Regions from separate parts of the Streptomyces sp. NPDC006384 genome, predicted to be linked through region 4. Evidence: riboswitches for the same ligand, from Rfam matches in the RefSeq annotation. Region 4 holds a riboswitch; each other region holds the start of a gene.

Evidence for each region. Region 4 has a riboswitch for cyclic di-AMP ahead of ACFYOJ_RS14925 (C40 family peptidase). Riboswitches for the same ligand answer to the same signal wherever they lie in the genome.
Region 1: it holds a riboswitch for cyclic di-AMP, as region 4 does, so the genes downstream of both, ACFYOJ_RS20220 (transglycosylase SLT domain-containing protein) here and ACFYOJ_RS14925 (C40 family peptidase) in region 4, are expected to answer to the same signal.
Region 2: it holds a riboswitch for cyclic di-AMP, as region 4 does, so the genes downstream of both, ACFYOJ_RS22295 (M23 family metallopeptidase) here and ACFYOJ_RS14925 (C40 family peptidase) in region 4, are expected to answer to the same signal.
Region 3: it holds a riboswitch for cyclic di-AMP, as region 4 does, so the genes downstream of both, ACFYOJ_RS21830 (LysM peptidoglycan-binding domain-containing M23 family metallopeptidase) here and ACFYOJ_RS14925 (C40 family peptidase) in region 4, are expected to answer to the same signal.

The regions. Positions count from the first base shown of each region.
Region 1 covers NZ_JBIAHR010000014.1:13,909-21,163, forward strand. The annotation lists gene ACFYOJ_RS20200 (polysaccharide deacetylase family protein) at 1-35, opposite strand, end outside; gene ACFYOJ_RS20205 (glycosyltransferase) at 125-1,369, opposite strand; gene ACFYOJ_RS20210 (GNAT family N-acetyltransferase) at 1,567-2,631, opposite strand; gene ACFYOJ_RS20215 (HAD family hydrolase) at 2,866-3,675, shown strand; gene ACFYOJ_RS20220 (transglycosylase SLT domain-containing protein) at 3,731-4,222, opposite strand; cyclic di-AMP (ydaO/yuaA leader) riboswitch at 4,226-4,393, opposite strand; gene ACFYOJ_RS20225 (polyprenyl synthetase family protein) at 5,108-6,118, shown strand; gene ACFYOJ_RS20230 (DUF2092 domain-containing protein) at 6,363-7,255, shown strand, end outside.
Region 2 covers NZ_JBIAHR010000016.1:59,786-67,040, forward strand. The annotation lists gene ACFYOJ_RS22285 (GNAT family N-acetyltransferase) at 1-1,214, opposite strand, end outside; gene ACFYOJ_RS22290 (HPr family phosphocarrier protein) at 1,412-1,693, shown strand; gene ACFYOJ_RS22295 (M23 family metallopeptidase) at 1,887-2,651, opposite strand; cyclic di-AMP (ydaO/yuaA leader) riboswitch at 2,664-2,827, opposite strand; gene ACFYOJ_RS22300 (pitrilysin family protein) at 3,017-4,405, opposite strand; gene ACFYOJ_RS22305 (pitrilysin family protein) at 4,402-5,760, opposite strand; gene ACFYOJ_RS22310 (DNA topoisomerase IV subunit A) at 6,056-7,255, shown strand, end outside.
Region 3 covers NZ_JBIAHR010000015.1:159,078-166,332, forward strand. The annotation lists gene ACFYOJ_RS21820 (MBL fold metallo-hydrolase) at 1-612, opposite strand, end outside; gene ACFYOJ_RS21825 (SGNH/GDSL hydrolase family protein) at 778-1,563, opposite strand; gene ACFYOJ_RS21830 (LysM peptidoglycan-binding domain-containing M23 family metallopeptidase) at 1,793-2,737, opposite strand; cyclic di-AMP (ydaO/yuaA leader) riboswitch at 2,742-2,900, opposite strand; gene ACFYOJ_RS21835 (tyrosine-protein phosphatase) at 3,363-4,160, shown strand; gene ACFYOJ_RS21840 (DUF6126 family protein) at 4,184-4,303, opposite strand; gene ACFYOJ_RS21845 (XRE family transcriptional regulator) at 4,300-4,965, opposite strand; gene ACFYOJ_RS21850 (aspartate aminotransferase family protein) at 5,042-6,427, opposite strand; partial or broken gene ACFYOJ_RS21855 (1-deoxy-D-xylulose-5-phosphate synthase N-terminal domain-containing protein) at 6,467-6,805, opposite strand; gene hpnH (adenosyl-hopene transferase HpnH) at 7,051-7,255, opposite strand, start outside.
Region 4 covers NZ_JBIAHR010000009.1:224,959-232,213, reverse strand. The annotation lists gene ACFYOJ_RS14955 (adenosylmethionine--8-amino-7-oxononanoate transaminase) at 1-399, opposite strand, end outside; gene bioB (biotin synthase BioB) at 392-1,633, opposite strand; gene ACFYOJ_RS14945 (8-amino-7-oxononanoate synthase) at 1,785-2,912, shown strand; gene ACFYOJ_RS14940 (DUF397 domain-containing protein) at 2,955-3,203, opposite strand; gene ACFYOJ_RS14935 (helix-turn-helix transcriptional regulator) at 3,216-4,076, opposite strand; gene ACFYOJ_RS14930 (ATP-binding protein) at 4,291-4,863, shown strand; gene ACFYOJ_RS14925 (C40 family peptidase) at 5,035-5,508, opposite strand; cyclic di-AMP (ydaO/yuaA leader) riboswitch at 5,512-5,726, opposite strand; gene ACFYOJ_RS14920 (urease subunit gamma) at 6,302-6,604, shown strand; gene ACFYOJ_RS14915 (urease subunit beta) at 6,619-6,930, shown strand; gene ACFYOJ_RS14910 (urease subunit alpha) at 6,923-7,255, shown strand, end outside.

The DNA.
Region 1 (7,255 bases), on a different contig from region 4:
GTGAACTCGGCGATCCAGCCGGGCGGATCCTCCATCACCGCGTGGTAGAGGAGGACGGGGACGACGGTGCCGTCGCCCGCCGCTCCGCCGACCGGGGTGTCCTCGTCGCGGTGGTCCGCCGCTCTCATGCCGTCCCCCTGACCGCGGCCCGGTGGGCGTACCGCGCCCGCAGGTAGCCCACCGGCCCGTACAGCATGCCCCTGCGCTGCAGCCGCGACAGCCGCCGCGGCCACGGATGGGTCCGTTCGTCGTGGTCGCCCGGCGCGCCGCCGCCGTCCGTGTCGCGCACCGCCGTCAGCCCGCGGGCGTGGGCCAGGCCGCGCGGCAGCCGCGCGAGGAACGCCGGCAGCAGCGCGGGCCGGTTCACCAGGACCGCCGTGAGGTACGCGGTGAGCCCCGCCCCGTATCCGTAGGCCTGGGTCTCCAGGTCCCGCCAGGTCTCCCGGTGGTGGTGCCACACCAGGGCGGCCGGGGTGTAGTGCAGCCGCCCGCCCTGGGCGAGGATCCGCACGAAGCCGTAGAGGTCGTCGCCGCCCCGGGCGTGCGTGCCCGCGCCGGTCGCCGGGTCGAAGCCGCCGGCCGCCCGCAGCGCGGCCGTGCGGAAGGCCATGCTGGCGCCGGAGCCGAAGCGTCCCGCGGTGAACGGGAACAGCGGCTCGTCGGCGGGCGGGCGCGCGGGGTCGTACGTGCGCGGGGTGAAGCCCTTGGCGAAGCCGCCGTGGCTCTCCAGCAGGACCTGCGCCGGGGTGCGCAGCCGGGCCGGCAGGATCAGCCCGGTGGCGCAGCCGAGCCCCGGGTCGGCGGCGAAGGGCGTGGTCAGTTCGGTGAGCCAGCGGGGGTCGGCGACCACGTCGTCGTCGGTGAAGGCGGTCACCTCGCTCCGTACGGCCGCGAGGCCCCGGTTGTGCGCGGCCGCCAGTCCGGGGACCGGCTCGCACACGTACCGCACGCGCTCGCCGTACTTCCGCTCCACCAGTTCCCGGGTCTCGCCGGTCACCGGGGCGTTGTCGACGACGACGATCTCGAAGTCCGGGTGGTCCTGCGCCAGCAGGGAGTCGAGCGCCCGCGCGAGCTGTCCCGCACGCTCCCGGGTGGCGACGACGACGGCGGCGGTCGGCGGCCGGAGCGATACGGCCGCCGGCCCGGCCACCGCGTCCGGCGGCGGACCGGGGTGCAGCCGGCGGGCGGGGTCCGCCAGCGCCCGCACCGGATCCGCCCCTTCCGGCACCCGCCCGAGCATCGTGCCGACGGGCCTGCCCTCCCGGCGGACCAGGACGAACACCGCGCCGGACGTCACCGGCCCGCTGCCCGGCCCGGGTCCGAGGACGGCCTCCCCGTCCGCGCCGAGGTCCAGCTCGGCGACCTGCACCGGCTCGATGGCGAGGAACCGCTCGATCTCCCGCCGGGTCTCCTCCCGTGCCCCCTGCCGCGCTCCCCGCCGGGTCTCCTCCCGTGCCCCCCGCCCTCTCTCCCGCCGTTCCCCCTGCCCTCTCTCCCGCCGTTCCCCCTGCCGCGTACGCCCTGTTCCGGCCACGCGCCCCACCCCCTCCGTGGTCGTCCCCTCCGTCACGGCCGGCGCAGCCGGGCCGCCCCTCTCAGCGTGCGGACCGCCAGCGACGCCAGCCGCGGCCTGCTCCGCACGAAGCCGTGCGCGCGGCGGGCCGGTTCGCGGCCCAGCCACAGCAGCGCGGCACCCACTCCCGGGCGCGTCACCGTCCCCTCGTACACGGGCAGTTCACCGGTCTTCAGCGAGTCCTTGTACTCCGCCGCGCCCCGCCCCATGTCGAGCGTGCCGATGCCCTCGGCGGCGGCGGCCTCGGCCATCCGCAGATGCAGCACCAGTCCCGGCGAGTACTTCGCGAACTCCGGGTCGTACGCCGGGAACCAGCACGCCAGCACCGACGACGAGCGCAGCCCGAAGTGCGCGGCGACGGGCCGGCCGCCGGCGTAGAGCACGGACAGCGTGCCGGTGCACTCGGGTGCCCGGGTCCCGGCCAGCCGCCCGACCAGCCGGGTGATCCACTCCTGCGCGAACCGGTCCCGGCGCCCCGTCCTGCGGTACTGCGCCGACTTCCACTCCATGAGCGTGCGCAGCGCCGCCGGGTCGCGTTCGTCGAAGACGAAGCGCACGTCCCCGACCTGGCGGCCCAGCCGGCGCTCCTTGGCGAGGGTGGTCTTCAGGAACTTCGGCGACTGGGCGCGCAGCACGTTCTCGTACGCCTCGTAGCCCTTCTCCACGTCGATGACGTAGGTGGTGTGCTCCTCGGCGGCGTACGGCACGAACAGGCCCTGCTCGGCCTCCAGGTTGTCGAAGGCGAAGCCCGACAGGGAGCACGCCCGCAGCAGCCGGCGGGGGTCCGGCGTCAGCCCGGGGCGCAGCACCGCGCCCTGGCAGTCCGAGACGCCGAGCCCGATGGCCCGGCCCTGGCCCAGCGGTCCGCGCTCGTGCGGCAGGAAACCGGCCGCCTCGCCGCCGTCGTACAGCACCGCCACCCGCGCCCCCGGCCGCACCCGGCCCACGGCGTCGGTGAACTCCGGTTCCATGAAGGGATTGCGCGGCGCCGTCGAGCCGGCACGCAGCTCCCGCCAGCGTTCCCGTTCCCCCGCGCTCAGCTCCTGAGGGTTCAGCACACGTACACGTCCGCCGTTCAACCCGACCCCCCGATCAAGTCCCCCTGGACTAAAGGAAGGTACCCCCGGGGCCGCCCCGGGGGTAGAAGGCAGAGCAAGTTGTTGCCAACTGGTGCACAGGCCTTCAACCGCCTTTAGACGGTGTTGCGTCAGCTTTCGGACACCTGCGAACGACCTCGTGCGCAACCGGTCGCGGGGTGAGTCGGACAGGTCCGGTGTCCGTATTCTCTGATCATGGACCGCACCGCATATGCCCTCGTCGCCACCGACCTCGACGGAACGCTGCTGCGCGGCGACGACACCGTCTCCGACCGGTCGCTGGCCGCGCTGGCGCGGGTGGCCCGGGCGGGGGCGCGGCACCTGGTGGTGACGGGACGCCCCGCGCCGAGGGTGCGGTCCCTGCTCGACGGCCTCGGCTGCGAGGGGCTCGCGGTGTGCGGACAGGGCGCGCAGGTGTACGACGCCGGCGCGCACAGGATGCTGTGGTCGGTCACCCTGGACCGGGAACTGGCGGAGACCGCGCTCGGCAAGATCGAGGCGGAGGTCGGCGAGGTGTACGCCGCGGTCGACCAGGACGGCGTCGACGGGCTCACGCTCATCGAGCCGGGCTACCTGATGCCCCACCCGACCCTGCCCGCGGTCCGTGTGGACCGGCGCGACGAGCTGTGGGGCGAGCCGATCAGCAAGGTGCTGCTGCGCCACCCCGAGCTGTCCGACGACGAGCTGGCGGCGACGGCGCGCGCGGTGGTCGGCTCCCTCGCCACGGTCACGATGTCGGGACCGGGGACGGTGGAGCTCCAGCCGTGCGGCGTCACCAAGGCGACCGGTCTGGCGCTCGCCGCCGAGCGCCTGGGGCTGAGCCGGGGACGGACGATCGCCTTCGGGGACATGCCCAACGACGTCCCCATGTTCCACTGGGCGGCCCACGGGGTCGCCATGGCGGACGCCCACCCCGAACTCAAGGCGGTCGCGGACGAGACCACCCTGACGAACGAGGACGACGGCGTCGCCGTCGTCCTCGAACGGATCTTCGGAACCTCCTGACGCGCCCGGCGCGCGCCGCCGGGGCTCAGTGCGTCAGGGCCCGGCGCGTCACGGCTCAGTACGCGCTGAAGACGTTGTCGATCGAGCCGTAGCGGTCGGCCGCGTAGTTGCAGGCGGCGGTGATGTTGGCGACCGGGTCGTAGGAGTCCCAGGACGTGCCGGGCACGTGGTAGGCCCGGAAGGTCGGGTCGATCACCTGGAGCAGGCCCTTGGACGGGGTGCCGTTGACGGCGTTGACGTCCCAGTTGTTGATGGCGAACGGGTTGCCGGACGACTCCCGCATGATGTTGCGGTGGATGCCGTCGTACGTCCCGGGGATCCCGTGCTGCGCCATGATGTCGAGCGACTCGCGGATCCAGCCGTCGAGGGTCTCCGGGTACGCCGTCGTCGCCGTGGCGGCGGTGGTGGCGGCGGCCGGGGTAGCGGCGGAGGCGGTGGCGGCGCCGACGAGCGGCAGGGCGAGCACGGCCGCGCCGGTGCCGGCGAGGGCGAACTTGCGGACGAGACGAGCGGTACGGCTGTGACGGTTCTGACCGTTGGCAGGCATGTGTGTGTCCCTCTCCTACGCCTGCGAGGTGAGCTGTCGGGTTCGGGCGGGGAGGTGCCCGGCCGGCCCTCACGGGCACGGCTTCACCCCGAGCCGCTCCGGTGGTTTCCGGCGCGGCGACTTACCTGGGTCCCCCGCTCCTGCCTGCGAGTGTGTCGGTGGATGACTGGTGCCGGGGCGGTGGCAGGATTCGGCGTCCGCCCGACAGGCCGGGAACGTATGCGAGAGCACATGTCCGGAACAAGTGCAGGAATCACCCGACGTCCATGTTGACCTTGGTCTGGGGCTTTTGGGGTGCTTGATCCTTTGCGGTCGCCAAGCCTCAACTGGCTTGCGGCGCAAAGGGAGGGCACAGTCGGCGGCGGGGTTGCCCACAGGCGTGGCGGAGTGAGCCAACTCACGGCCGCCAAGAAGACCGGCAAATCGGGCATTAGGTTCAACGGGCGGTCAATCGCCCATCGGTGGCGACGGCTTGCGGGCGGCGTCGGGGGTGATGTCGGGGCGGTGTCGGAACGGCTGGGGGCCGGGCGGTCCGGCCGCCCCGTGGCCGGCCGGCCGTGTCCGGCTTCGCCGTGCCCCGTGTTCCCGCGCGTCGTGCGGGCATCCGTTCGGAGGGGGCCGGGTGGGTGACGTGTGCGGAGCGAGGGCCGCCGGGAGGGGATGTGTGATCCCCGGTGGCGACTTCCCGCCCTGGTGGTATCGCTCCATGTCCGCTCATATCGGCTGATCGAAAACATGGCGCGCATGATCCGATTCCGACCGGCCTGTAACGGTGGGCGCTAGCGGTGATCGAAACGTGACCGGATACGCTGACTCGAGTGGTGGCAGCGACCTATCGACAAACCAGGTAATCGCCAGTAGACACCAGCAGACAGGAGACCCCTCGTGACCGTCGTCGGGCCGTTCGGGCTGAGCGTGCGGGACCAGGCTCTGGAAGCCGATGTCCAGGCCGGATTGGTCGCGGTCGAGGAAGGGTTGCTCGAAGCAACCAAAAGCGAGGTGCCCTTCATCACGGAGGCCGCCCAGCACCTGGTGCGGGCCGGCGGCAAACGGTTCCGGCCACTGCTGGTGATGCTCTCGGCCCAGTTCGGCGACCCCTACGCCCCCGGCATCGTGCCCTCGGCCGTGGTCGTGGAGCTGACCCACCTCGCCACGCTGTACCACGACGACGTGATGGACGAGGCGGCCGTGCGCCGCGGCGTGCCCAGCGCCAACACCCGCTGGGGCAACTCGGTCGCCGTCCTCACCGGTGACTTCCTGTTCGCCCGCGCCTCCCAGATCCTGGCCGACCTCGGGCCCGAGGCGGTCCGGGTGCAGGCCCTCGCGTTCGAACGGCTCGTCACCGGCCAGATCCTGGAGACGGCCGGCCCCCAGGACGGCCGGGACCCGGTCGACCACTACCTCGACGTGCTCGGCGGCAAGACGGGCTCGCTGGTCGCGGTCTCCTGCCGGTTCGGCGCGATGATGTCCGGTGCCGACGAGACGGTCGTGGACGTCCTGACCCAGTACGGCGAGCGGCTCGGCGTCGCCTTCCAGCTCGCGGACGACGTCCTGGACATCGCCTCCGACTCCCACGAGTCGGGCAAGACCCCCGGCACGGACCTGCGCGAGGGCATCCCGACCCTCCCGGTGCTGCGGCTGCGCGAGCGGGCCGCCCGGCTCGGACTCGCCGAGGACGTCGCGCTGTGCGAGCTGCTGGACTCCGACCTCACCGACGACGCCCGGCACGCCGAGGCCCTGCGCCTGCTGCGCGCCCACCCCGCGCTCGAACAGGCGCGGCGGGACACCGTCCGGTACGCCGAGGACGCCCGGGCGGCGCTGGCCCCGCTGCGGGACTGCGACGCGAAGGCCGCGCTGATCGAACTGTGCGACGCGGTGGTCCACCGGGCCGGCTGACCCGCCGCCCCTCCCGACGGCTCCCCCACCCCCTACGGGCCGGGGGAGGCGCCGGCCCTCCGTGTCATCCCGCAGGAGTAGGCGGAGTTGAGCCCGCGGTCTGACGCCTCTTCCCGCCCGATTTGGTCAGATGGTCACCACGGAGAACACCACTCCTCACCGATTCGGGTGAGAATGGCGGCTCACGGGTGAACACGTGCAATGGCGCGAGGCAGCCGCCGCCGACGACGGAGGTAGGGCACACATGGCACCGTTCGATTCCGACGACAACACGACCGCCGCCGAGGCCGGCGAACCGCGCACCGGACGGCGCAGGGCCGCGCGGTACGTCGTCCCGGTCGCGGTGATGGGCGTGGCGGCCGCCACGATCGGCCTCGTCCCCGCGCTCGCCGACTCCGGCGACCCGGACCTTCCCGAGGTGACGGCGCAGCAACTCGTCCAGAAGATGGCCGAGTCGGACGTCCAGCAGCTCTCCGGCACCGTGAGGATCACCACCGATCTGGGGCTGCCGGACCTCGGCGGCCTGGAGAGCGGCCTGGCGTCCGGCATGTCCGGCGGCCCGGGCGCGGAAGGCGGCGACGACGCCGGCTCCCCGGCCGATCCGTCGGCGAAGCTGACCGGCCTGGTCTCCGGCACCCACACGCTGCGCGTCGCGGCCGACGGCCCCGACCGGCAGAAGCTCTCGCTGCTGGAGGACGCCGCCGAGTACAGCCTGATCCACGACGGCAAGGACGTCTGGGGCTACGACAGCCGGACCAACGAGGTCTACCACTCCACCGTCCCCGGCGACGCCGGGCAGCCGCGGCACCAGGTGCCGGTCACCCCGAAGGACCTCGCCGACCAGGCGCTGAAGGCGGTCGACGACACCACGTCCGTGACCGTCGACGGCACCGCGCAGGTGGCCGGCCGGGACGCGTACCGGCTGGTGATCAAGCCCCGGCAGTCCGGTTCCACGGTCGGCGCCGTCACCGTGGCCGTGGACGCGAGGACCGGCCTGCCGCTGAAGTTCACGCTGACCCCGGCGGGCGGCGGCGCCGCCGTCGTCGACGCCGGCTTCACCGACGTCAGCTTCGCGAAGCCGGACGCGTCGACGTTCGACTTCACCCCGCCGAAGGGCGCCGAGGTCACCGAGGCCGA
Region 2 (7,255 bases), on a different contig from region 4:
TCGGCCCGGTTGCCGGAGGAGACGAAGGTGGACACGCCGGTCACGCCGGTGACGCCGCCGCCGCGCCGGTGCAGCCGGGAGAGCAGGGCGATGCCGATGGCGCCGGACTGGGCGAACAGGCCGATCCGGCCGGGGCGGGGCATCTCGGGGGCGAGGGAGGCGTTGAGCCGCACCGCGGGCGAGGTGTTGATGACGCCGAAGGCGTTGGGGCCGATGATCCGCATGCCGTACGTGCGTGCCTGGCGCACGAGCGCGCGCTGGCGTTCGCGCCCCTCGGGGCCGCTGTCGGCGTACCCGGCGGAGATCACGACGAGGCCCTGGACGCCGTGTTCGCCGCACTCGGTGACGACCTCGGGGACGTGCTCGGCGGGCACGGTGACGACGGCGAGGTCGACGGGCCCGTCGATGTCGCGCACGCGGCGGCGGGCGGGCACACCGTCGAGTTCCGTCACCTCCTCGGCGAGGGCCCTGTTCACGGCGTACAGCCGGCCGGTGTAGCCCGCGTCGCGGATGTTGCCGAGGATGCTGCGGCCGACGCCGCCGGGGGCGCGGCCGGCGCCGACGACGGCGACGGAGCCGGGCTGGAGCAGGCGCTGCACGGAACGGGCCTCCGCGCGCTGTTCGCGCGCGTACTGCACGGCGAGCGAGCGGTCGGTCGGCTCCAGGCCGAACTCCAGGCGGACCACGCCGTCCTCGAAGCTCCGCTTCTGCGTGTATCCGGCGTCCGTGAACACCTTGATCATCTTGGTGTTGGCGGGCAGCACCTCGGCGGCGAAGCGGCGGATGCCGCGCTCCCGGGCGACGGCGGCGATGTGCTCCAGGAGCGCGGAGGCGACGCCGCGGCCCTGGTGGGCGTCCTGGACGAGGAAGGCGACCTCGGCCTCGTCCGCCGGCGCCGAGGCGGGCGTCCCCCCGGCGCCGATCCGGTCGTAGCGTACGGTGGCGATGAACTCGCCGCCGATGGTGGCCGCGAGTCCCACCCGGTCCACGAAGTCGTGGTGCGTGAAGCGGTGGACGTCCTTGGCGGACAGGCGAGGGTACGGCGCGAAGAAGCGGTAGTACTTCGACTCGTCGGAGACCTGCTCGTAGAAGCTGACCAGGCGCTCGGCGTCATCGGCGGTGATGGGGCGGACGCGCGCGGTGCCGCCGTCGCGCAGCACCACGTCGGCCTCCCAGTGAGCGGGGTACTCGTGCCGGTCCGACGAGGTCTGCATGGGCCCCAGAGTACGGCTCGCGTACGACAATGGCGCGAGGCAGTCTGTGGGGTACGGACGCCGGGCCGAGGCCGCGGTCCGGCGGTCCTCCGGGGCGGCGCACGGTGGCGTTCCGGCACGCTTCACGATATGGGAAACTGGTCTAGACAAGACTGGTCTAGACAACTTGACCTCGAACACCTGAAGGGCAGCATCACATGGCTGAGCGCCGCGTCAACGTCGGCTGGGCCGAGGGCCTCCACGCCCGCCCCGCCTCCCTCTTCGTCCGGGCCGCCACGGCCACAGGCGTCCCGGTGACGATCGCCAAGGCCGACGGCAAGCCCGTCAACGCGGCCTCCATGCTGGCCGTTCTGGGCCTGGGCGCCCAGGGTGGCGAGGAGGTCGTCCTCGCCTCCGACGCCGAGGGCGCGGACGCCGCTCTGGACCGGCTGGCGAAGCTGGTCGCCGAGGGGCTCGAGGAGCTTCCCGAGACCGTCTGAGGTGACGGCACACCCGATGTGACGGCACACCGACGAAGGCCCGCCCGGACCACCGGGCGGGCCTTCGTCCGCTCCGCGGCTCCCCGGGAGGCCATCGGGTTTCCGGGGCCCCGGCTCCCGGAACACGGACAGGCCCCGGCGCGCGAGCCGGGGCCTGTCGGGGTTCTGCCGTCGGATGTTCCGCCGTCGGTCGTCAGATGTCCACGCCGTGGGAGCGGAGGTAGGCGACGGGGTCCATGTCCGAGCCGTACTCGGGGCCCGTGCGGGCCTCGAAGTGCAGGTGGGCACCGGTGACGTTGCCGGTGGCACCCGAGAGGCCGATCTGCTGGCCGGCCTCGACCGGCTGCCCCACCGAGACGTCGACGGACAGCAGGTGGCCGTACTGGGTGTAGGTGCCGTCGTGCATCCTGATCACGACCTGGTTGCCGTACGCGCCGCCCCAGCCGGCCTCGACGACGGTGCCGACGCCGACCGCGTGCACCGGGGTGCCGGTGGAGGCGTGGAAGTCGATGCCGGTGTGGCTGCCGGAGGACCACAGGGAGCTGCCGGCCTGGTAGGCCGTGGAGACGTAGGAGGCGGTGATCGGCGAGACGAAGGTGTTGAGCCGCTCGCGCTCCGCCTCACGGGCGGCCCGCTCCTTGGCCTCACGGGCGTCCTTCGCGGCCTCGGCGGCCCGCTCGCGCGCCGCCTCCATCGCCGCCTCGCGGGCGGCGGCGTGCTGGGCGGCCTGCTTCTGCGCGGTGGCCTGCGCGTCGATCTCGTCGGCCACGGTGTCGCCGATGGAGACGACGGGGGTGAGACCGGTCTGCTCGGGATCGGGCTCGGCGGCGAGAGCCGGGGCCGCGAGGGTGCCGACGACGCCGGTGGTGGCGAGGGCCGCGACGCCCGCCGCGCGGGCGGTGGTGCGGTGCATGCGGCTGGGACGGCGGTGCTTCCCTGAGGCGCGCGTGAACGCCATGTGGCGGCTGATCCTTTCCTTCCCTCTCGCCTACCGGGTTAGCTGACGGGTTCGGAGCAGGAAGGTCTCCTACGGACCCCCTCGCCGAAGCGCGGGCGTCCGATTCACCCCAGGGACTGCGTTGGGTCCCCGGCTCCCCTGGCTCGCGCCGTACGGGGACTCGGCGATGACTGTCCGGTGCCGCGGGTGCGGCGCACTGCCTGACGGACAGCCGGGACGACGCTAGACGCGAGTGTGTTCAATCCTCAAACGCAACAGGGTTTTTGTAGCGCACGCCACAGCGCAGACGGGCAACCTCTCCCCCAATTCGGACATGTGACGGCCCGGTGACGCGAGCGTCACCGGGCCGTCACCCGCGCGTGCCGCTACTCGGCGGCCACGACGGTGACTTCACCGATGCCGAGGGCCTCCACGGGCTCCTTGATCTGCGCCGCGTCACCGACCAGGACCGTCACCAGACGGTCCACCGGGAAGGCGCTCACGACCGCCGCCGTGGCCTCCACCGTGCCGGTGGCGGCGAGCCGACGGTACAGCGTGGCCTGGTAGTCGTCGGGCAGATGCTGCTCGACCTGGTCGGCCAGCGTGTCCGCGACGGCCGCCGCCGTCTCGTACTTCAGCGGCGCCACGCCCACCAGGTTCTGCACGGCGACGTCGCGTTCGGCGTCGGTGAGGCCGCCCTCGGCGAGCGTGCGCAGCACTGTCCACAGGTCCTGCAGCGCCGGACCGGTGTTGGGCGTGTCCACGGAGCCGCTGATGGCGAGCATCGCGGCGCCCGTGCCGTCGGGCGCGGACCGCAGGACCTGCCCGAACGCCCGTACGCCGTAGGTGTAGCCCTTCTCCTCGCGCAGGACGCGGTCCAGGCGCGAGGTGAGGGTGCCGCCGAGGCAGTACGTGCCGAGCACCTGCGCGGGCCACACCCTGTCGTGCCGGTCGGGCCCGGTGCGGCCGATCAGCAGCTGCGTCTGGACGGCACCGGGCCGGTCCACGATGACGACCCGTCCGGTGTCGTCGGCGGCCACCGGCGGCACGGGGAGCGGCTCGGCGGCGGAGCCGGTCCACGCGCCGAGGGTCTCGCCGAGCAGCGCGTCGAGGTCGACGCCGGTGAGGTCGCCGACGACCACGGCGGTGGCCGTGGCGGGGCGGACGTGCTTCTCGTAGAAGGCGCGGACGGCGGACGCGTCGATGTTCGCGACCGTCTCCTCGGTGCCCTGGCGCGGGCGCGACATGCGCGAGCCGGCCGGGAACAGCTCCTTGTAGAGCTCCTTGGCGGCGCGCCGGGAGGGGTTGGCCAGCTCGTGCGGGATCTCGTCGAGCCGGTTGCGCACCAGCCGTTCGACCTCGCTGTCCGCGAACGCGGGTGCCCTGAGGGCGTCGGCGACCAGGCCGAGGGCCTTGGCGAGGCGGGAGACCGGCACCTCCAGGCTCAGCCGGACGCCGGGGTGGTCGGCGTGCGCGTCGAGGGTGGCGCCGCAGCGCTCCAGTTCGGCGGCGAACTCCTCGGCGGAGTGCTTGTCGGTGCCCTCGGAGAAGGCGCGCGCCATGATCGTGGCGACGCCGTCGAGACCGGCCGGCTCGGCGTCCAGGGGCGCGTTCAGCGACACCTCGACGGCGACGACCTGCTGGCCGGGGCGGTGGCAGCGCAGCACGGTGAGGCCGTTGCCGAGGCTGCCGCGCTCGGGGGCGGGGAAGGCCCACGGCTTGGGCTCGCCGGCCTGCGGACGGGGGTGGAATTCCATGGTGGCGAGCTCGGTCACTTGGCCGCCTCCTCGTTCTCGTCGGCGTCGTCGGCGGCGTTCTCGTCGGCGGGGGCGGTGGGCTCGTAGACGAGCACCGCGCGGTTGTCGGGGCGCAGGCGGGCCTTGGCCACCTCCCGGACCTCCTCGGCCGTCACCTCGAGCACCCGCTGCACGGCGGTGAGGGCGAGCTGCGGGTCGCCGAACAGGACGGCGTACCGGCACAGTTCGTCGGCGCGGCCGGCGACCGTGCCGAGCCGGTCCAGCCACTCGCGCTCCAGCTGGGCCTGGGCGCGCTCCATCTCCTCGGCCGTGGGGCCCTCCTCGGCGAACCGGGCGAGCTCCTCGTCGATGGCGGTCTCGATGACCGGCACCTCCACGTCTCCGGACGTCTTCACGTCCAGCCAGCCCAGGGAGGGCGCCCCCGCCAGCCGCAGCAGGCCGAAGCCGGCGGCCACGGCGGTGCGGTCGCGGCGCACCAGCCGGTTGTAGAGGCGGGAGGACTCGCCGCCGCCGAGGACGGTGAGGGCCAGGTCGGCGGCGTCGCACGCGCGCGTGCCGTCCTCCGGCAGGCGGTAGGCCGCCATCAGGGCGCGGGCCGGGACCTCCTCCTCGACGACCTCGCGCAGCTGCTCGCCCATGATGTCGGGCAGCGAACCGTCCCGGGGCGGCTGCTTGCCGTCGTGCGAGGGGATGGAGCCGAAGTACTTCTCGATCCAGGCGAGCGTCTGCTCGGGGTCGATGTCGCCGACGACCGACAGCACCGCGTTGTTCGGCGCGTAGTAGGTGCGGAAGAACTGGCGGGCGTCCTCCAGGGTCGCCGCGTCCAGGTCGGCCATCGAGCCGATCGGGGTGTGGTGGTAGGGGTGGCCCTCCGGGTAGGCGAGGGCGGTCAGCTTCTCGAAGGCGGTGCCGTAGGGGACGTTGTCGTAGCGCTGGCGGCGCTCGTTCTTGACGACGTCCCGCTGGTTCTCCATGGACTCCTCGTCCAGGGCGGCGAGCAGGGAGCCCATGCGGTCGGCCTCCAGCCAGAGGGCGAGCTCCAGCTGGTGGGCGGGCATGGTCTCGAAGTAGTTGGTGCGCTCGAAGCTGGTGGTGCCGTTGAGCGAGCCGCCGGCGCCCTGCACCAGTTCGAAGTGGCCGTTGCCCTTGACCTGGGCGGAGCCCTGGAACATCAGGTGCTCGAAAAGGTGAGCCAGACCGGTGCGTCCCTCGACCTCGTGGCGCGAGCCGACGTCGTACCAGAGGCACACCGCCGCGACCGGGGTCAGGTGGTCCTCGGAGAGCACCACGCGCAGGCCGTTGGCCAGGCGGTGCTCGGTCGCTGTCAGGCCGCCGGAGCCTGCCCGGGTGGTGGCCGTGTGACCCATGGGCATGTACGTCCCTTCGATCGCCGAAATCTCGGTGGAATCATCGGGCGGAACTGCGGAATTCCGCCGGTCCTGCCACTGTATGCAAGCGTGCGGGCGACCGGTGGAGTTCCCGGACCTCGTACGCCGAGAGCGAGAACGCGGCGGGCGTGGCGCCGGACCGCCCGGGGCGGGGGCGTACCCTGCGGGCAGCGCCGGGGCCGGGCGGCCCGTGACGGGTCCCGGTCGGTCGCTGTCAGTGCCGCGGTCCACAATGGACCGCGTCAGATCACCGTCACGCTTCAGCAAGGAGCCGGCAGCGATGGCCCGCCGTAGTACGAAGACCCCGCCGCCCGACGACTCGTACGAGGAGAAGATCCTCGACATCGACGTCGTCGACGAGATGCAGGGCTCCTTCCTCGAGTACGCGTACTCGGTCATCTACTCCCGTGCGCTCCCGGACGCCCGCGACGGCCTCAAGCCGGTGCACCGCCGCATCGTGTACCAGATGAACGAGATGGGCCTGCGTCCCGACCGCGGCTACGTCAAGTGCGCCCGCGTCGTCGGCGAGGTGATGGGCAAGCTGCACCCGCACGGCGACACGTCCATCTACGACGCCCTGGTCCGGATGGCGCAGCCGTTCTCGATGCGCGTGCCCCTGGTCGACGGCCACGGCAACTTCGGTTCCCTGGGCAACGACGACCCGCCGGCCGCCATGCGGTACACCGAGTGCCGGATGACCGAGGCGACGAGCCTGATGACGGAGTCCATCGACGAGGACACCGTCGACTTCGGCCCCAACTACGACGGCCAGGAGCGGGAGCCGGTGGCCCTGCCCGCCGCCTTCCCGAACCTGCTGGTCAACGGCGCCTCCGGCATCGCCGTCGGCATGGCCACGAACATGCCGCCGCACAATCTGCGCGAGGTGATCGCGGCCGCCCGGCACCTGATCCGGTACCCGAACGCCGACCTCGACGCGCTGATGAAGCACGTGCCGGGTCCCGACCTGCCCACCGGCGGCCGGATCGTCGGCCTGCCGGGCATCAGGGACGCCTACGAGAAGGGCCGCGGCACCTTCAAGATCCGGGCGACGGTCAGCGTGGAGACGGTCACGGCCCGCCGCAAGGGCCTGGTCGTCACCGAGCTGCCCTTCGCGGTCGGCCCCGAGAAGGTCATCGCGAAGATCAAGGACCTGGTCGGGGCGAAGAAGCTCCAGGGCATCGCCGACGTCAAGGACCTCACCGACCGCGAGCACGGCCTGCGCCTGGTCATCGAGATCAAGAACGGCTTCGTGCCGGAGGCGGTCCTGGAGCAGCTGTACAAGCTGACGCCGATGGAGGAGTCCTTCGGCATCAACAACGTCGCCCTGGTCGACGGCCAGCCCCTCACGCTCGGCCTCAAGGAGCTGCTGGAGGTCTACCTCGACCACCGTTTCGACGTCGTCAGACGCCGCAGCGAGTTCCGGCGCACCAAGCGCCGCGACCGTCTCCACCTGGTCGAGGGCCTGCTCACCGCGCTGATC
Region 3 (7,255 bases), on a different contig from region 4:
GTGCCAGTCCAGCTCGCGCAGCCGGGAGGCGGACACGCCCCAGTGTTCGAGGTGGGCGCCGATGCCGAGCGGCACGGCGAACAGGGTGTCCGTGCCGGCCAGGGCCTTGATGGTGGGCAGGTCCAGGTGGTCGTAGTGGTCGTGGGAGATGACGACGACGTCGACCGGGCCGAGGGCCGCGAGGGGCAGCGGGACCGGATGCAGCCGCTTGGGCCCGGCGAAGGGTACCGGGGAGCAGCGCTCACCCCACACGGGGTCGAACAGCACCCGCTGCCCGTCGATCTCGGCGAGCACGCTGGAGTGTCCCGTCCAGGTCAGCCGCAGCCCGGTGGCGGGCGGCCGGGCGAGGTCGGCGAGGGTGGTGGCGTGCACCGGGACCGTGCCGCGCGGTGTGCGGCGAAGCCGCGACTCCCGGTCGAAGTAGACCTTGGCGAAGTCGCGGCCCGATCCGGACGGCCCGCTCCGGGCGGCGCCCCCGGGGTTCTGGAAGACACCGTCCCGGAAGTGCGGCGAGTTGCGGATGCGCGCCATGCGCTCGCCGCTCGGGTCCGCGCCGAAGGCCGCGGGCAGCGGTACGCGCAGCCCGGCGCGCGGGGGACGGGGACCGGCCACGGTACCTCCAGTGGGGAGTGGATCAGGCAGTCGTCTTCGTCGTCTCGTCCGACAACACTCGAACGACGGACGTGACTTCCGGGTTCCCTCCGCTCAGGAACGGCGGCACGGCGGCCGCCACGGCGGAGACCGGGCGGCCGTTTCCGTCCCGTGGCCCCGCGCTTCTCACGCCACGGCGGCGATCCGCATCTTGATGTCGTCCGGCGACAGCGTCCCCTTGGCGGTGACGTGGTCCCCCGAGGAGACTCCGCGCAGCCGGCGCCCGATCCACGGCACCAGGTACTCCCGTGCCCAGTGGACGTCGTCCCGCCGGACCTCGAGGGTGCCGCGGGGCGGCAGCGGCGGCCAGGGCTGCTCCGGGTCGGCCGGGATGCGCAGGCCGAGGGCCTGGCCGGCGCGCAGGGCCACGCGGGTGTGGCCCTCGGGCGACAGGTGCAGCCGGTCGGCGTCCCAGGCCCTCGGGTCCTGGACGCTGCGCAGCGACCACAGGTCGAGCACGGGGCAGCCGTAGCGGTCGGCGACGGCGCGGACGTGCCCGTTGTAGGTGGCGATCTTGCCGCGCAGGTGCTTGAGGAGGGGCACCCTGCGGGTGTCGAAGCCGGTCGTCACCAGGACGGTGCCCGCGGTGGAGGCGAGCGCGGCCACGGCTCGCTCGAACCGTTCGGCGACCTCGTCGGGGTCGGTGCCGGGCCGGATGATGTCGTTGCCGCCGGCACAGAAGGAGACGAGGTCCGGGGCGAGTTCGACCGCTCTGGGTACCTGCTCCTCCACGATCTGGTCGAGCAGCCTGCCGCGCACGGCGAGGTTGGTGTAGGTGAAGTCGCCCTCGGGGCGGCGGTCCGCGAGCAGGACGGCGAACCGGTCGGCCCAGCCGACGAACGCCCCGTCGGGGCCGGGGTCGCCGACGCCCTCGGTGAAGCTGTCCCCCACCGCCACGTACGACCCGATCACTGCTCTGCTGTCACTCTTCGAATCGTCTGCCACATCGGCCCATCATTCACCTTTCAATGTGACCTACGCGACCGTAGGAAGGGGTTGACGGGCGGTGAGAAAGGCCACTCCTAAAGTGTTCGCCAATTCAGGAATAAGCGTTCCGGGCGGCAGGGCGCGCCCGTTCCGGCGCGCCGAAGGCCGGACCCGGGGATCGGGGTCCGGCCTTCGGCGGTGCGAGGGGGCGTCGTCAGAGGGAGACGCCGTGCGAGCGCAGGTACGCGACCGGGTCCACGTCGGAGCCGTAGTCCGGCGTGGTGCGGATCTCGAAGTGCAGGTGCGGTCCGGTCACGTTGCCGGTGGCACCGGAGAGGCCGATCTGCTGACCGGCGGTCACGGACTGGCCGGCGGAGACGGAGAGCGAGGACAGGTGGGCGTACTGGGCGTAGTGGCCGTCGGCGAGCTTGATGACGACCTGGTTGCCGTACGCGCCGCCCCAGCCGGCGGAGACGACCGTGCCGGCGCCGACGGCCTTCAGGGAGGTGCCGGTCGGGACGACGAAGTCGGTGCCGGTGTGGTAGCCGCTGGACCACATGCTGCCGGACTGGTGGTACGGGGTGCCGACGCCGGCGCCGGCCACGGGGGCGGTGTAGCCGCTGCTGGTGCCGGCGGATCCGGCGCCCGCCTCCGAGGAGGACGAGGAGGACGAGGGCTGCGACGCGGCGGTCTTCGCGGTGTCCGACGACTTCGCGGCCGGCGCGGCGGAGGACTTCTTCGTCCCCGCGGGCTTCTGGGCCGTCTTCCCGGCGGAGGAGCCGGCGGTGCCGGTCGCGGCCTTCTGACCGATCGACAGCTCGAGCCCCGGGTGGATCAGCGACGGGTCGGAGCCGATGGCCTCGCGGTTGTCCTCGTACAGCTTCTTCCAGCCGCCGTCGACATGCTGCTCGTCGGCGATCTTCGACAGGTAGTCGCCGCTCCGCACGGTGTAGGTGTCCGCGCCCTTGCCGGCGGTCTTCTGCGCACCGGCCGGGGCGGACTGGGCCGCCTGTCCGGGAGCGGACTGCGCGGGGGCGGCCTGGGCGCCGGCGGCGCCCATCAGCGGGAGGGCGAGCGCGGCGCCGCCGGTTCCGGCGACGGCGATGGCACGGGCTATGCGCTGGACCTTGGTACGGCGGTGCTTACCCTTCGCGGGCATGTCGCATTCCTCTCCGGCGCCTGCGAGGTGAGCTGTCGGGTGCGGACTGGAGATGCCCGGCCGCGCGGTGACGCGGCTTTACCCCGAGCCTGTCCCGGGAACCGGAACAGGCGGTGTTGCCTGTGGGTCCCCCGCTCCTGCCGTGTACGGGTGGTTGATGAGTACGGGCTCCGGTCGGCGGCAGGATTAGGCGTCCGTCCGGATCGGTGGTGAACGTAAGGGACCGGGACGCGCACAGACAAGCGAGGGGTTCCGCGGACGGAAGTTTCTCTTGATCCTTCAGGGGAAAGGGCGGTCACACTCCGTCGATTCCGGAAGCCTCCGTTTTCCCGAATGTCCTTGAAAAGCGCATGAATTACGTGAACATGACGGGCAACGCACGGTCACTCTTATGACGCTGCTCACGGGGAACATCCCCAGCACCGCCCATATCGCAGCAAGTTGAGAGAAAAGCGTCAATTCAGACAGACGGGCCGGACGTCGCGCAGCCGGGCCCGTCGTGCACCTGCCGTATGCCCGTCTCACGCCGTACGGACGACTCGTTGCCGCGGACAGGGAATGCCGTATCGTCGGCTGGGCGCCCGCCGGCGAGCCGCGCCGTCGGGGCCGAGTGGGAGGAGCCCCCGTGACGCAGCAGGTCCCGTCGACCGAACCCGAGCTGACCGGTGTGCGCAACTTCCGTGACGTCGGCGGGCTGCCGACCGTGGACGGACGGCGCGTACGGCAGGGGGTGCTGTTCCGCAGCGGTCATCTCGCGCACGCGACCGCGGAGGACGCCGCGTTCCTCGCCTCGCTGGGACTGCACACGATCTTCGACTTCCGCAACGCCGCCGACCAGAAGCTCGAGGGCCGGGACGTCGAACTGCCGGGCGTGCGCAATGTGAACCTGCCGCTGAGCGATCCGGCCGACGGCGCCGAGTTCTGGAAGATGGTCCGCGACGGCGACCTCGACCAGCTGCGCGGCATCCTGGCCGACGGCCGGGGCGCGGACCGGATGATCACCTCCTACCGGATGATGATCAAGGAGCGCACGGCGGAGCACTCCCGGGTGCTGCACGCGCTCGCCGAGGACAGCGTCCCCGCGCTGATGCACTGCGCGGCCGGCAAGGACCGCGCGGGACTGTCGGTCGCGATCACGTTGCTCGCCCTGGGCGTGGAGCGCGACGCCGTCGTCGAGGACTACCTGAAGTCGAACGCACCGCACCGCCGCTACAAGGTGCGCCGCAGCGGCTCCGCCGCCTCGGCCTACTCCCCCGAGGTCATGGAGCTGCTCAGCCCCCTGTTCGACGCGCGCGCCGAGTATCTGACGGCGGCCTTCGAGACCATCGAGGAGACCTGGGGCGGCGTCGACGCCTACCTGGGGCAGGGCCTGGGGATCACTCCCGGGACCCGGGCCCGGCTGCGCGAGCGGATGCTGGACTGACGGCGAGGCCGCGGGCCGGGCCGCTACTTGGCTCCGACCTCGAACAGCAGGTAGAGGAAGCCGCCGAAGACGTGCCCGAGGGCGATGTAGATGAGAAGTCGCACCCACAGGGCGCGGGGGAACTTGTCCTGGATGGTGCTCATGGCGTCTCTCCGGCGGTGGGATGGGCGGACGTGGCGGCGGGCCCGAGACACAGGGTCGCCGTGGGGCTCTGCAGCAGGGTGTGGACGAAGAGGAGCTCGAGCCCGTCGGCGTCCTGGGCGGCGATCCGGTGCGGGGTCAGGGAGTCGAAGTGGGCGCTGTCGCCCGGCCCGAGCAGGTGCACGGCGTCCCCGAGGCGCAGCCGCAGCCGGCCCCGCAGGACGTAGAGCCACTCCTCACCGGGGTGCACGCGCACGATGTCGCCCTGGGAGCCGTGCGGCACGCGGACGCGCAGGGCCTGCATACCGCGGCCGGACCCGCCGGCCTGCCAGTACGTCCAGCCGCCCGCGCCGGTCGGCTCCATGTCGCCGGCCCGTACGACGGCGTCCCGGTCCGCGGCCGTCTCGCCGAGCAGCTCCGAGACGGTCGTACCATAGACGCGCGCGAGCGAGAGCAGCATCGGCAGCGAGGGCTGGCGCTGCCCGGTCTCCAGACGGGAGAGGTGGGCGGGTGACAGCCCGGCCGCACGGGCCGCCGCCTCCAGGGTGAGGCCGGCCCGGCGCCGCAGGCCGCGCAGCTGCGGCGCGACCACGGAGGCGACGGCGTCCGGCGGTCCGTCCTGCCGGTCGTCCGGCGGGCCCGGCGGGTTCGCAGAGGAGGACATGCCTCCATTCAGCACCGATTTTGCCCGTAAGGCAATTTAATTGCCCCACAGGCAAAACCGCCGCGGGTCCCCTGCGCTAGCGGTTCGCCACCGCCTGCTTCACCAGCGTCTTCCCGAAATCCCACATCAGGCCGCCGCCGCTGTGCGCGTCGTCCATCACCTCGGTGAAGGCGTCGACGAAACGGTCGGCGTCCGCCGTGTCGATGATCAACGGCGGGATCAGCTTGATCACCTCCAGACGGTCGCCGGAGACCTGCGTCAGGATGCGGTGCCGCTGCAGCAGCGGCACCACCACCATCTGCGCGAACAGGCCCTTCCGCGCGGCCTGCAGCATCGTCCAGCGGCTGCGCAGCCGCAGCGACCTCGGCCGGCCGAACTCGATGCCGATCATCAGACCCCGGCCCCGGACGTCGGCGAGCAGCTCGTAGCGGTCCACCAGCGCCGCCAGCCGGGACCTGAGATGCTCGCCCACCGCGGCGGCGTTGGCGACGATCTCCTCGTTCTCGATCACCGACAGCACCGCGAGCCCGGCCGCCATGGCCTGCGCGTTGGACCCGAAACTCGCCGAGTGGACCAGCACGCGGTCCATCGAGGAGTACACCTTCCGGAAGATCCAGTCCTTGCCGAGCGTCGCTCCCACCGGCACGTACCCGCCGGACAGCGCCTTGGCCACGCACACCAGGTCCGGTTCGACGCCGTCCTCGTGCTGGTAGGCGTAGAACCTCCCGGTCCGGCCGAGGCCCGTCTGCACCTCGTCGGCGATCAGCAGCGCCCCGTGCCGGTGCAGCAGCTCCTGCGCGGCGCGCAGATAGCCGGGCGGGGCCTCGTGGACGCCCTTGCCCTGGATCGGCTCCACGATCAGCGCCGCCACGTCCCCCTTGCCCAGCTCCCGCGCCAGCGCGTCCAGGTCGCCGAGCGGCACGGCGGTGTCGGGCAGCAGCGGGGCGAAGCCGTCCCGGAAGCCGCTCTCGCCGTTCACGGACAGGGAGCCGGTGGTCAGTCCGTGGAAGGCGTGCGTGCAGTACAGGACCCTCGGCCTGCCGGTCGCGTACCGGGCGAACTTCAGCGCGGTCTCCACCGCCTCCGTGCCGCTGTTGCCGAAGAACACCCGGTCCAGGTGCGGGCTGTACGACAGCAGCCGCTCGGCCAGCAGTCCGGGCAGCGGCGCGCAGTCGAAGCGGGTCAGGTCGGCCAGCGAGGCGTCGAGGACGTCGTGCAGCGCCTTGCGGACGACCGGATGGTGGCGGCCCAGGCCCATCACCGCGAACCCGGCGAGCATGTCCAGGTAGTCGTTGCCGTCCGCGTCCCAGAAGTGCGCGCCCTCGGCCCGCTCGTAGACCTTGTCGAAGCCGATGGTGCGCAGCATGCGCGGCAGTTGGTGGTTGAGGTGCTTCGCGTGCAGCTCGTACCGCTCGGCACCGCGTTCGGCCAGCAGCGCGCCGAGGTCGAACTCCTTGGCCATTCAGCTCTCTCCTTGCCCTGGCATGACGATACGGCCGTCCCCGGCGGCGCGGCTGTTGTCCTCGATGACGGCAACGGCGTGGCCCTGTTCCCCCCGGACCCGGCGGGCCTTGGCGGAGAAGCCCTGACGGCCGGTCGGCGGCTTGTGCGCGTAGCCCTGGTGGCCGGTTTCCCCCAGGATGCGGCCGGCCGGTGACTCGAAGACCCGGTGCAGGGCGACGGTGAGTTCCACCACGCCGGGACCGGGGCCGAGGTGACCTCCGGTGCGGGCGACCGCGTGCACCAGGAAGTCACGTACCTCGTGGGAGAGTTCGCCGAGTTCCGCCTCGGACAGCGCCTTCAGGTCGTGCGGTCCCCCGATGTTCTCCGGAATCGTCACGATCGGTCCCCCTTCGGTCCGTGCTCCTCAGCTCACGGTGACGGCCGGCTCCCCCCGGCGCGCCGTCCTTCTCCACCTGCCCGGTGATCCGCCGCGGCCTCCCCCGGCGCCGGGCGTACCGGCCGTGCCGGCTCCGGGCCCCGCCCCCGACCGCCACCGGCCCGGCCTGGGTCCGCCGCGACACACGTCGTCCGGCGGCCGGCCGGGCCGGTACCTCGTGGGCCCCCGGTGGGGCGGTCGTCCCGTCAGTCCCTGTTCGCGGAGACCGTCTCGCGCATGGCCCGCAGGGACTCCTTGAGGGAGCCCATGGTGGCCAGGACGGCGGTGGGCTCGTAGCCGCAGTGGGCCATGCAGTTGGCGCAGCGCGGGTCCTTGCCGCGGCCGTACTTGTCCCAGTCGGTGTCCTCGATCAGCTCCCGGTAGGTGGGCACGTAGCCGTCGCTCATCAGG
Region 4 (7,255 bases):
GTACTGCAGGCACATCTTGACGGCGACCTCGACCGACACCGAGCCGGAGTCGGCGAGGAAGACGTGCTCCAGGCCGTCGGGTGACATGTCGACAAGGAGCTTCGCCAGCCGTACGGCGGGCTCGTGGGTGAGCCCGCCGAACATCACGTGGCTCATCCGCTCCAGCTGTCCGCGCGCGGCCTCGTTCAGCACCGGGTGGTTGTAGCCGTGGATCGCCGACCACCAGGACGACATCCCGTCGACCAGCTCGCCGGACCCGTCGGCCAGGCGCAGCCGCACTCCGCTCGCCGACTCCACCACCAACGGGTCCTGCCGGCCCGGCATGGGCCCGTACGGATGCCAGACGTGCCGCCGGTCGAGCGCCAGCAGCCCGTCCACCGTCAGTTCGGGGTCAGGCATTGGGCGCGAGATCCGTTCCGGCACCGCGGCGGCGTACGGCGACCAGGTCCGTGCGGGGGCCGCCGGCCGTCGCCGGTGCGGCGGGCGTGGCCGTGCCGCAGCCGCCCCCGGCCGGGACGGAACCACAGACACCGCCGCCCTCGTGGGAACCGCAGCCGCCGCCCTCCCCGTGCGAGCCGCAGCCGTCTCCGTCCCCGTCCCCGTGCGATCCGCACCCGCCCCGGTCCGTGTTCCGGTGCGCGGGCAGCGTCGTCTCACCGGTGCCCTCCACCTCGAAACCGGCGTCCGCGATCATCTCCAGGTCGGCCTTGCCCGCCTGCCCCTCGCTGGTGAGGTAGTCGCCGAGGAAGATCGAGTTGGCTAGGTGGAGCGCGAGCGGCTGCAGCGTCCGCAGGTGCACCTCGCGCCCGCCCGCGATGCGCACCTCGACGTCCGGGCAGACGAACCGGACCATCGCCAGGATCCGCAGACAGCGCTGCGGGGTCAGGTTCCACTCCTTGGCCAGCGGCGTGCCCTCGAAGGGGATCAGGAAGTTGACCGGCACCGAGTCCGGGTCCAGCTCCCGCAGCGAGAAGACCACGTCGACCAGGTCCTCGTCGCTCTCGCCCATGCCCGCGATCAGCCCCGAGCAGGCCGAGAGCCCGGCCGCGTGCGCCTTGTTGACCGTGTCCACCCGGTCGGCGTACGTGTGCGTCGTCGTGATGTCCCCGTACGTCGCCTCGGACGTGTTGAGGTTGTGGTTGTAGGCGTCGGCGCCCGCCTCGCGCAGCCGCTCCGCCTGGCCGTCGGAGAGCAGACCCAGACAGGCGCACACCTCGACGCCCTCGTTCTGCTCCTTGATGGTGCGGATCGTCTCCGAGACCCGGTCCACGTCCCGCTCGGTGGGGCCGCGCCCGCTGGCCACCAGGCACACCCGCTTCGCGCCGCCCGCCACACCCGCGGCCGCGGCCTCGGAGGCCTCGCCGGGCTTCAGCCACGTGTACTTGAGGATGCCGGCCTTCGAGCCGAGCCGCTGCGAGCAGTAGGAGCAGTCCTCGGGGCACAGGCCCGACTTGAGGTTGACGAGGTAGTTGAGTTTCACCCGTCGGCCGAACCAGTGCCGGCGCACCTTGCCGGCCGCGGCCACCACGTCGAGCAGTTCGTCGTCGGACGTGGCGAGGACGGCCAGGGCCTCCCCGCGGGTCGGCGACTCGCGCCGAAGTCCCTTGTCCACCAGCGTGTTCAGCAGGTCCATGAGAACCGATCCTGTCCTACGGGGCCACTCGGGGCCAAGGAGAGTCCGCACAACAGTGGCAGATCGGCGTGTGGGTATCACCACACCTCGGGCGGCCCGTCGTGCCGCTAGTGTCTGTCCGCTGCCCACACAACTCCCCGAGGAGCGACGCATGGCGTTCGGCTGGATCGACGAGCAGGCCGGGGCGCGCCGCCGGGCCGGTCTCGTACGGACGCTGCGGCCCCGCCCGGCCGGCTCCCCGCTCCTGGACCTGGCGAGCAACGACTACCTCGGCCTCGCCCGGCACCCCGAGGTCGCCGAGGGCGCGGCGCGGGCCGCGCGGGACTGGGGCGGCGGTGCGACCGGATCCCGGCTGGTCACCGGGACGACGGAGCTGCACGCCGAACTCGAGCGGGAACTGGCCGGCTTCTGCGGCTTCGAGGCCGCGCTCGTCTTCTCCTCCGGCTACGCGGCCAACCTCGCCGCGGTCACCGCACTGGCCCCCCACGGCTCCCTCGTCGTCTCCGACGCGGGCAACCACGCCTCGCTGATCGACGGCTGCCGGCTCGCCCGGGGCACCACCCAGGTCGTGGCACACGCCGACCCGGAAGCGGTCCGCAAGGCACTCGCCGCCCATGCCGGGCCCGCCGTCGCCGTCTCCGACACGGTCTTCTCCGTCGACGGCGACGCCGCCCCGCTGACGGCCCTCGCCGAGGCGTGCCGGGAGCACGGGGCCGGGCTGGTCGTCGACGACGCCCACGGCCTCGGCGTCCTCGGCGAGGGCGGCCGGGGCGCCCCGCACGCGGCGGGGCTCGCGGGCGGCGACGACGTCGTCGTCACGGTCACCCTGTCCAAGTCGCTCGGCAGCCAGGGCGGCGCCGTACTCGGCCCCGCACGGGTGATCGACCACCTGGTCAACACCGCCCGGACCTTCATCTTCGACACCGGACTCGCCCCCGCGGCCGCCGGCGCCGCCCTCGCGGCACTGCGGCTGCTGCGCCGCGAGCCCGCACGGGCGGAGCGGGCGCGCACCGTGGCGGCCGACCTGCACGCACGCCTGACCGCCGCGGGCCTGGACGCCGTACGTCCGGACGCCGCGGTGGTCTCGGTGCGCGCCCCGTCCCCGGAGGGGGCCGTGCGGTGGGCGGCCGACTGCCGTACGGCCGGCCTGTCCGTGGGCTGCTTCCGCCCGCCCTCCGTGCCCGACGGCATCTCACGGCTCAGGCTGACCGCCCGTGCGGACCTCTCCGGGGAACAGATCGAACGCGCTGTACGGGTGATCGGCGAAACGCGGCCATGAGTCGGCGTGGCACGGCCGTGTGTCGCACGATGCCCGGTCGGGTCAGCCGGCCCGCCCGGGCCGGCCGCGGCGGAACACGGCCGTGAACGACGCCCAGCTCCCGGGGGAGAAGAGCAGCGCGGGCCCGGCCGGGTCCTTGGAGTCGCGCACGGCGAGGAGTCCGGCCCAGGGGCCGGCCGGCGGACGGGCCGTCTCCACGCAGTTGTTGGCTCCGGTGCTGTAGCTGCTGCGCAGCCATCGCACGCCGTGCAGATCGGTACTCGTGGGGGTCTTCCGAGGAAGTGCGGACATGGTGGTTCCTCCTTACGCGCCGGCCGCTGTCGCGGCGATGTAGTCCAACGAGTCCTCGGGCGAAAGGGCATGGTGCTGAAGGGCGTCGAAGGCCTCGGTGTAGGCCTCCAGGTCTTCTTTCCGTTCGAGATAGACGCTACTCGTCAAGTGGTCGAGAACAACCACGTCCAGATCGGAGACGTTCGGAAATGAGAAAATTACGAACGGACCGGTGACGCCGATGTGCGCCCCGGCGGAGAACGGCAGTACCTGCAACCGGACATGGGGCAGCCGCGCGGCCTCCACCAGCCGGTCCAGCTGACGGGACATCACCCCGGGCCCGCCCACCTCCCTCCGCAGTACGGCCTCGTCGAGGACCGCGTTCAGCGCCAGCGGGGGATCGGACCGGAGCACGTCCTGCCGGGCCAGCCGGACCTCCACCAGCGTGTCCAGCCGCTCCTCGGTCAGCCCGTCCACCGCGGCCCGCGTCACCGCGCGCGCGTACTCCGGCGTCTGCAGCAGCCCGGGCACGACGGTGGTCTCCAGCGTGCGCATCGCGCTCGCCTGGGACTCCAGACTGATGAAGTCCCGGTACGTCGGCGGCAGTACCCCGCGATAGGCGTGCCACCAGTGGTGCCGCCCGCCCGCGTCCTCGGAACCCGCCAGCAGCCCCAGCAGCTCCCGCAGTTGGGGATCGTCCACGCCGTAGGCGTCCAGCAGTAAGCGCACGTCGGCCGGTTTCGCCCCGCTCGTCCCGGTCTCGATCCGGCTGACCTTCGACTGGTGCCAGCCCACCAGCCGGGCCGCCTCGCCGCTGGTGATCCCCGCCGACGTGCGCAGGGCGCGCAGCTCCGCGCCCAGCTTCCGGCGGCGCACCACGGGGCCGTGCTGCATGGGCCATTCCTCCGCTCCTCATGAGCCGCCCGAATACGGTCTGCCGTCGCAGAGTTCACCGCTTCGAGCGACAGATATATGCATAACTCGGTGGATCGCCGCCCCGCACCGGGGAGGTGGTGGCAGTCTGACGGTCAAGCACCAGTCCGGGACCGTACTCGAACCACCCGCTCCGTGTCGGGCTGCGGTCCCGTGGGAAAGGGACGACGTCGCCATGGCAGACCACCTGGAAGCATCCGTCACTCTGCCGAGCGAACCCGCCTCGGTGGCCGCCGCGCGTACCTATGCGGTGGGCACGCTGGCGGAATGGGGCCTGCCCGCGGACGCGGACACCTCCGAGACCGTCCGGCTGATCGTCTCCGAGCTGGCCACCAACGCGGTCCAGCACACCTTCGGACAGTCGCCCACCTTCACGGTGGACCTCGTGCTCGACCGTGACGAGCGGCTGACCGTCGGCGTCACCGACAGCCATCCGCGGTTCCCCAAGCGTCTGCCGGCCGCCGTGCAGCAGGACAACGGCCGGGGCATGGTGATCATCCGCTGGCTGGCGGCGGAGTACGGCGGCAGGCTGCGGGTACGGCCCACGCGCGAGGGCGGCAAGACCGTCTCCATCGAACTGCCCTGGACGGCGCCGGGGGGCCCGGCGTCCGCGGAGCCGGGCACGGGGCCCGCGGTGCCCGTCCCGGCCGCGGAGCCCGTCCCGGCCGCGGAGCCCGTCCCGGCCGGGGATGCCCCGGGGCGAGGCGGAAGGGGCGGCACGATCCCTGAAGCCGAGATGAGGGGCTGAGGCGGGGACGACGCGTACGGCGACCCGCGCGCCCCGGCCGCCGTGTGCCGGGTGGTGCCGTCCCGCGCCCGGCGGTGTCCCCGTCGAGGGCGGTGCGCCGACGGCACGGACCGGCGCTCCACACCCGGGCAGGTGACGGCGCGCCAGGACGCCGTCACCTGCCCGGGCGGATCACTTCACCCGGCCGTACCAGACCTTGTTGGTCCAGATCTTCTGCAGACGCACCACGTCCCCGGTCTTCGGGGCGTGCCACATCTTGCCCTTACCGGCGTAGATGCCCACGTGGTAGACGTAGCTGCCCGAGTGGAAGAACACCAGGTCTCCGGCCTTGCGGCTCTTGGCGGAGATGTGCCGGGTCTTGTTGTACTGCTGCGCCGCGGTGCGCGGCAGCTTCTTGCCGGCCTTCTTGAACGAGTACAGGGTCAGTCCGGAGCAGTCGAACCTGTACGGCCCGACGGCGCCCCATGCGTAGGGGGAGCCCTTCTTCGAAGCAGCGATCTTGAGGGCCTTGGCCGCGTGGGTGGCGGCGGCGGCCTCACCGGACGCACCGGGGACCACGAGGGAACCGCCCACGGCGGCGAGGGTCAGGGCGGAGGCCGTACCGGCACGGGCCACCAGCGACGGGACACGATTGAGCGCAGTCATGCGCAACCCTTCGTCAGCCGCCTGTGAAGGATGACCTGTCGGATTCGGGCTGGCGAAGTTGCCCGGCCGCGCGAGTGCGGCTTCACCCCAAGGGCCACTCGGTCCGGTCATGGCGTGACCGTTCCCGGCGACCCGTCGTGCTCGGGTCCTCCACTCCTGCCGATCCACTCCTGTCGACCGGTCGTCCGGGCGGCGGCAGGACTCGGCGTCCGCCCGGACCGCCCCGCCGCTGCGGCGGGGGCTTGTCGTCAGTCACGGATCTTGTCCCACCGGGGTCGGAAAATCCCAACGGAACGGGGCACTTGTGTTGTTACTCACCACTCACCCGTTCGGGTGGACACATCCCCGCCCTCCGTACCCACACACGCGGCGGCGACGCCGGGACCAGCGGCGGAAGGGGGAATTCCGGCTCCCGGGGAAGCGGAGTGCGCAAGCTCGGCGGGCGGGAAATTCGAGGTGTTCCTACGCTGAAAGGGGGTACGCCGGATGGTCCGTTTCGGCCACCGGCCGAGAGGATTCCGAGAGCGGGGAGCGGGCGTGCGTCAGCGCGCGAAGACACCGGGACGACCTGCGGGCATGCGAACGGGACGCCGACGGCACGGTAATCACCCGGTCAAATCAACGTGACGTGGCAGAAACACTTTAGCCGTACTCTGCACCCCGATCCACCTGCGTTTTTCGGAACAACGGGGCGTGCTTTCGGGCTCTTTCCTGTGTGTTACATCTAGATCCGTCGCGGTGGCCGCGGCAGCCGGGCCGTTCGGTTCCGGCATGTCTTTCTGTGAGGTGATTCGTGCAGCTGACCCCGCACGAGCAGGAACGCCTGCTCGTCCATGTGGCCGCGGACGTGGCCGAGAAGCGCCGGGCGCGCGGAGTGAAGCTCAACTACCCCGAGGTCGTCGCGCTGATCACCTCGCACATCCTCGAAGGCGCCCGCGACGGTCGCACGGTCGGCGAACTGGTGTCCTCCGGACGCAAACTGATCCAGCGTCACGAGGTCATGGAGGGCGTACCCGAGATGATCCACGACGTACAGGTCGAGGCCACCTTCCCCGACGGCACCAAGCTGGTCACCGTCCACGACCCGATCATCTGACAGGGACGGCAGCCGTGATTCCCGGAGAGATCCTCTTCGCCGACGAGCCGGTCGTCTTCAACGAGGGCCTGGAGAGCATCCGCCTGACCGTGCTCAACACCGCCGACCGGCCCGTCCAGGTCGGCTCCCACTACCACTTCGCCGAGGCCAACCCCGCCCTCGCGTTCGACCGCGGCCTCGCCCACGGCAGACGGCTCGACATAGCCGCCGGCACCGCCGTCCGGTTCGAGCCCGGCATCCCGGTCGACGTGGAGCTCGTCCCCCTGGCCGGCGCCCGCGTCGTCGTGGGCCTGCGCGGCGCGACCGGAGGTGCCCTCGATGCCTGAACTGTCCCGAGCCGCCTACGCCGACCTGTTCGGCCCCACCACCGGCGACCGCATCCGCCTCGCCGACACCGACCTCCTCGTCGAGATCGAGGAGGACCGCTCGGGCGGCCCCGGCCGCTCCGGCGACGAATCCGTCTTCGGCGGTGGCAAGGTGCTGCGCGAGTCGATGGGCCAGTCGTGCGCCACCCGCGCCGACGGCGCCCCCGACACCGTGATCACCGGCGCCGTGATCATCGACCACTGGGGCATCGTCAAGGCCGACATCGGCATCCGCGACGGCCGGATCACCGGCATCGGCAAGTCCGGCAACCCGGACACCATGGAC